2 regions of the Lactobacillus fornicalis genome follow, and region 1 is predicted to be linked to the other one. Evidence: predicted binding sites of a transcription regulator. Region 1 holds the regulator's gene; the other holds the start of a gene.
What was found. The regulator LexA, encoded in region 1, represses DNA repair genes until DNA is damaged. The targets are predictions, from matches to a motif close to CNAACANNTGTTNG.
Positions count from the first base shown of each region.

Region 1 (3,430 bases):
TCCCAGAGTTTGCCCAGGTTGTAGATTAAAATTAATATTCTGCAAGGCCAATCTATTTTTTTCATCAGGATATTTAAACTGATCAATATTTACTTCTAAATCGCCAGTTATTGTAGCAACTTGATGATCTGCTTGGTCTTTAATTAAAGACTTTTCGCTTAACAAGCTCATAACTCGCTTGTAGCTAGCACTCCCTCTTTCAATCAAATTAAACAAATAACCAATAGCAAACATTGGCCACTCAAGACTCCCGATATAAGCGACAAATGAAACAAGTTGTCCAATATTAATTTCATTAGACTGGACCATTTGACCACCAGCAATAATGGTAATTACATAAGTAAAACCAATAATTAGAGTAGTCAACGGATCATATAATGAATCGATTTTAAAAACACGTTTATTAATGCGAATTGTATCATGTGTCATTTTATTGAATGCTGCAATATCTTCTTGTGCTTGACCAAATGTTTTTAAAACTTTAATCCCAGTAATTGATTCTTGAGTTTTATTGTTTAATTGGCTAAAAGCTTCTTGACTATTTCGATATGCTTCATGAAGCTTTGTCCCTAGAAAGCGAGCCATTAAAGCAAGCAAAGGCATTGGAATCATAGCAATCAAAGTCAAGCGCCAATCAACAAAAATCATCATGGCAATTAATGTCGTTCCACCAGTAAAAACTGCATCAACTAATGCTAATATTCCATCACCGGCTACATATTGGATAGCAGAAATATCATTAGTAGCATGGGCCATCAAATCACCAGTTCGATGGCGCTGATAAAAAGTACGATCCATCTTTAAAAAATGCCAATATAATTTTGTGGTTAAATCACGAGCTAAGATCTGAGCGCCACCCCAAAGTTGACTCCGCCAGCCAAAGCGAAAAACATATAATAAAAGTGCAGCTACCAGTATTCCAAGAACATTAATAATAAATTCCATCCAACTTATTTTTCCTTGGTTAAGTAGTTCTGCCATTCTCCCGAGAGCGAGTGGTGGAATCAAATTAACAAAGGAGGTTAAAATTAAAAATAAAATACCAAAAAAGTAGCGTTTTTTATATTTCTTAAAAAACCAGCTTAATTTTATGAAAATATCCATAAATTCCTCCTCTTTATTTTTTAATGATATATGTAAAAAAAGAAGCAGGAAAAATCCCTCTCCAATAATCAACTAATGCTTTGAAAATTAGTTCTTTTGTTGATGCTTCATCATGTTCATTACTTGGTTAACCTTCTTAGCAGATGGTTTTTGCCCCATTTGAGACATCATAGCAACAATCATATCTTGATTAATTGGTGGATTTTCTTGGAAATACTTTTTCATGTATGCACGTGCTCCATAAAAGCCCCCAACAAGGCCAATTAATAAAGCAGCGATGATTAAAATAATTGCTAAACCTAAATTCATTCTCTTTTACCTCCGTTTTAGTCTTTTCTTAAGCCTTTGCGGCGTTGTGCGCGTTTCGCCTTTTCTGAAGTAATTTCTTTGCCATTTTTATCAATTAAAACCAGATTTTCTATTTGTTGTTTAAATCCAGCTCTAAAATTAGCAATAAACTTTTTATGAAGTTCTTCTCGTTCCGCCTGTTCTTCAGGGGTTAAGCCTTCAGTTTGTTTTTTATGATAAAGTTCGTTAATTCGATTACGAACACGTTCTTCTTCTTTTTTATCCATAGGTTTTTCACCTCACAACAATATTAAGTTTACATTATTATAAGAAATAAAAAAAGGCTTTTTTTCAGGAACAAGCGTTTGTTGAAAGTGACACAATCTGCTATAATTAGGCATAAGAACAGATACGGAGACAATATTATGACATTAAAAGAAGATTCTAACCAATTCAAGATTCTTGAATTTATTTATAACACAGTTGAAGATCGTGGATTTCCACCTACGGTTCGTGAAATTTGTGAAGCAGTTGATTTATCATCTACTTCAACAGTTCACGGCCACCTCAATCGTCTAGTGAAAACTGGCTATTTATTTAAAGACCCAAGTAAGCCACGCGCTCTTGAAATTACTCAAGAAGGTTTAAATGCCTTAGGGGTTGATCCTGGGATTCCATATCTTGGAACTGTTGCTGCTGGAGATCCAGATACCGCTTTAGCAGATGATAGCGGAGCAGAATATTACGTGCAGCGACCAGAGCGTTTTGATAAGCGTGACCCTTTATACATGTTAAAAGTTGACGGTATGAGTATGATTGAACGAGGTATCTATCCAGATGATTTAGTAATCGTTCGCCATCAAAATGTCGCTGCCCAAGGTGATTTAGTTGTGGCTTATACTGAAAATAATGGTACTACTTTAAAAGAACTGGTTCGAGACCGTAGCTCTAAACAGTTGCGCTTAAAGGCTTACAATAAAGAAATGTATCCTGATGAACTTTTGCCAGATACTAACTTTAAGATTTGTGGAAAGGTAGTTGCATTAAATAGAGATTATTAAAATTATAGAATGAATGTTTTGAACGTTTTAGTAATTCTCGAAACTATGATATCTTCTAGTTAATTAAATAGTTAAAATATAAATTTTAGTCAGTTCCTTAATTGGAGCTGATTTTTTTGATTTCTTTCCAATAAAAAGCATTGCAATACAAGATCAATAAAGCACAACTTATTAACTCCAACTCAAGATCGGTATCATGTCTTAAGTAATATGATTAAAAACTAAACATAAATAACAAATTTAAAATTCAAATAGGCACTCAATAGAAAAAACTATAGATTATAAATTACTGATTTAAATCCGTGACAAATATCAAGATATGGTAAACCAAAAGCTAATATATATAACTATATACAGCCTGAGAATTGTAATAACAAATAATTGACTATCCTAATACATATAAGATTACTACTTAATATTTAAATTTAAAGTTGATTCTCTTTCAACTACATATGATTCCATTTCGTACATATGTGGTTTTGTATGATAGTTTATTTGATTAATCAGTACTTGTACCGCTTTTTTGCCAATCGCTTCCAATGGTTGTGCAAGTGATGTTAATCTTGGATTCATTTCTCTAGCTAACAGTGTATTGTCAAAACCGGCAATTTTAATATCATTTGGTATGTCATACCCTTGCATTTTAAAAGCATTTATCGCTTCACATGCTGATATATCATCATTTGCAAAAAATACTTCACTTCCAATTTCTTTATTACTTATATATTCTTTTACTGATTCTGCAACTAATGTTGCATTCATATTTTTAGGTGGATTACACTCAATGATATCTGTTAATTGCACTCCTTGATTTTTTAAATAATCTTTAAATCCTGCAAATTTTCTAGCTGACGTCGAATTACTAATTGGACCAATATATCCAATTTTCTTAAATCCAGAATTGATAAAATGCTTTGCAATTTGTTCTCCCCCTTTATAGTGAGAGATATATATAGAATTGAAATTATTAATTTTTT
Region 1 is NZ_JBLTIM010000008.1:75,294-78,723, reverse strand. Features, by position in the region: gene ACNDLV_RS02635 (ABC transporter ATP-binding protein) at 1-1,104, opposite strand, end outside; gene ACNDLV_RS02630 (YneF family protein) at 1,192-1,413, opposite strand; gene ACNDLV_RS02625 (DUF896 domain-containing protein) at 1,431-1,679, opposite strand; gene lexA (transcriptional repressor LexA) at 1,818-2,453, shown strand; gene ACNDLV_RS02615 (LacI family DNA-binding transcriptional regulator) at 2,862-3,430, opposite strand, start outside.

Region 2 (3,430 bases), on a different contig from region 1:
TTCATTTCCTCATTTGGCAGTTCGACAACTGACACCGTTGTTTCAGCAACAGTATCAGCCGCGCTACTTTGAATTGCATCTACCAAAATTTGTCGAGCAAAACGATCCGCCTTGGCTTGAGCCTGCTCATTACTATTTCTTATTAATTCAGCACGCTCACTGTCAAGTTGATTACTTAACTCAGCTAAAATTATTTTCTTAGCTTCGTCCTTACTTAATTCTGCTACTTCATAAAGCTTCTCTTTCCGCTGAGATAATAACTCATCGGCTTCAGTCTGCTTTTGAGTAAGGTCGGCTTCTCTTTGCTCCAACTGAGTCTTAGTTTGTGTGAGTTGAGCATCTTTTTTGCTCAAATCCTTTTCTTTTTCTTGAATGGCATCTTCTTTTTGTTGCAAACGAGCATCCCGATGACTAAGTTCAATTCTTTGTTTACTCAAATCATTTTCAGTTTGCTCACGATAAGCTCTAATTTCTTCTTTTGCTTCTAAAATTTGCGCTTTTTTATCGTTTTCTGCCTCTTGGCGAACTGTTTTAGCAGTTTGTTTAGCTACCTCAACTTCCGCCTTAATAGCATCTAATTTAGTATGGGCATTTTCAAGCAAATGTTGTGCATCATTACGTGCATTCTCTGCTTGTTTCTCCCAATGCAACTTTCTAATTAAATAACCAATGCCATAACCAATTAAAAGTGAAACAATAGCGATTAACACAGGAATTAAATCTGTTTTCATCATTATCACTATCGCCCTTTTTAAGAATTATACACACAAATTAATGATAAATTTTCCTATAAAATATGTCAACAAAAGTAAAAAGACCTTAGTTAAAAACCAAGGTCTAAATCTATTTCTTCAGTCTTATTTTTTACTAGCTTTTTCGCCACTTTTTTCATCCTGCTCAATTTTTTCCTTTATTTTTGCAGGATCTTCTTTTTCTTCAAGTGATTTTGCATCAATTCCATATGCTTCACGAACTTGAGTCATAATTTCATTATAGATGTCTGGATGGTCTTCCAAATATTGCTTGGCATTTTCTCGGCCTTGACCAATTCTATCTTCCTTATATGAGTACCATGATCCGGCTTTGTCAACAATATCCTTATCAACTGCCATATCTAATAATTCGCCAGATTGGGATATTCCTTTACCATACATAATATCAACTTCAGCAACTTTAAAAGGCGGTGCAACCTTGTTCTTCACAACTTTAATTTTCACACGGTTACCCACAACATCACTTGATTGTTTAATTTGTTCCGCACGGCGCACTTCAAGACGAATAGTTGAATAAAACTTTAATGCGCGACCACCAGGCGTTGTTTCCGGGTTACCAAACATAACGCCAACTTTTTCACGAATTTGGTTAATGAAAATGGCAATAGTCTTAGTCTTATTAATATTACCAGACAATTTACGTAATGCTTGACTCATCAATCGGGCTTGTAACCCAACGTGAGAGTCACCCATTTCTCCATCAATTTCAGCTCTAGGTACTAAAGCAGCAACAGAGTCAACTACCAAGATATCTATCGCTCCACTTGCAATCAATGTATCCGCAATTTGTAAGCCTTCTTCACCGGTATTAGGTTGAGATAAGATAAGTGAATCAATATCAACACCTAAAGCTTCTGCATAAGCTGGGTCCATTGCATTTTCTGCATCAATATATGCAGCAGTTCCTCCACGTTTTTGAACTTCTGCAACTGCATGCAAGGCCACAGTTGTCTTACCAGATGATTCAGGCCCATATACTTCCACAATCCGGCCACGAGGGTATCCTCCTACACCGATAGCGGCATCAAGAGCCAAAGATCCTGTTGGGACAGTAGATATTTGAGTATCAACCTTTTCTCCCATGCGCATTACAGCGCCCTTACCAAAGTTCTTTTCAATTTTCTTCAGTGCTGCATCTAAAGCAGCTTGTTTCTCATCTTTAGCCAAAGTATTTCCTCCTTAAGCTAGTTACTAGTTAATTATACTTGCTACCTAGTTACAAATGCAAGCAAAAAACGAACTAGCGTTCATTTATTTACACATCATAAGATCCACCATTAATTAGATACCCGATTATTTGAATATTTTTTTAATTAATAAAAAAAAGCCTTACGGCTTTTAAATTACAATTCACCAGCAAAAACATCCCTAGATTGGTAGAAATAATCCCAACCGGAGTAAATTGTAAAAATCAAACAAATATATAACAAAATTGTACCAATAAAAAAGATATCTCCTAATAATAAGAAAATAATTGACAACATTTGAGTAGCAGTTTTTATCTTCCCTGGCATCTTTGCTGCTAAAACTTCACCATCATTTTCAACCAAAATTAAACGTAATCCAGTTACTGCAAGTTCTCGGCAAACAATAATTGCCACAATCCACGCTGGAGCTTTACCCATACTTACTAGAAATACAAAAGCTGTCATTACCAGCATTTTATCAGCAAGTGGATCAGCAAACTTTCCGAAATTAGTTACCAATCCTCTTGCTCTAGCGATATGCCCATCAAGGTAATCGGTATACGAAGCACCCGCAAAGATTACTGCTGCCAATACTTGGCTAAATGGGATATTCACATTAGCAAAATTAAAACTTCCAGTTGGGAAATTTAAAATTAACACTAACATAAAAACAGGAATTAAAATAATTCTAAAAACTGTTAAACGATTTGGTAAATTCATTCTTTAACTATTGTCCCCCATTATTTTGACCTTCACCAGCACCGGTATTGCCTGTTGTACCTGTATTGCCAGTGTTTTGATTAGTCGTATTTTGGCTAGTTTGATTTGTATTAGTTTGGTTAGTGTTTGTTTGACTTGAACTAGCTTGGCTAGACTGTGTATAAACACTTGAAGAACTAGTTGCAATGCTACTACTTTGTGAATAAGTATTAGTATATGAAGATTGAGTTGTTCCAGAATTTGATGAAGATGAAACTTTTCCGATAGTTAAGCGCAAGTTCAAACTTGTACCAGCTGGAGTATAAGGGATTTTCTTACCTCCGACTGTTACTTTAGTGCCTGTATCATTGGATAAATAAATCGAAACAGATTTAGCAGATTCAGGAATTTTTACAGTATGCTTGCTATCAGATGAAATCGACCCACTCCATTTAGTTTCGCCATCAACAGTAACTGATGCTGAAAGATTGTTAGTTCCAGCATGAATTACTAAATTACGGTTACTTTTAAGTCCAGTAACTTGATATGAACCATATCCCAAGCGAGTAATCTTTACATGACTCTTTTCAGTCGATGATGATGCTTTTTCTGAAGAAGATGAGCTATCAGATTGTGATGAAACAGTTACTGAATCACCTGCATCAGATGCTTGTTGTGAAGATCCTCTAAACAGAGATGTAATTAACACATAAATTATTACAATTACAATTACAACTCCTGCTCCTAAAATAATGCGTGGCATTTGATTTT
Region 2 is NZ_JBLTIM010000025.1:14,209-17,638, reverse strand. Features, by position in the region: gene rny (ribonuclease Y) at 1-734, opposite strand, end outside; gene recA (recombinase RecA) at 858-1,940, opposite strand; gene pgsA (CDP-diacylglycerol--glycerol-3-phosphate 3-phosphatidyltransferase) at 2,117-2,680, opposite strand; gene ACNDLV_RS05935 (helix-turn-helix domain-containing protein) at 2,688-3,430, opposite strand, start outside.
Region 2: recA (recombinase RecA) is a predicted target of LexA. The motif match lies at 2,010-2,023, and genes of this name have one in related genera.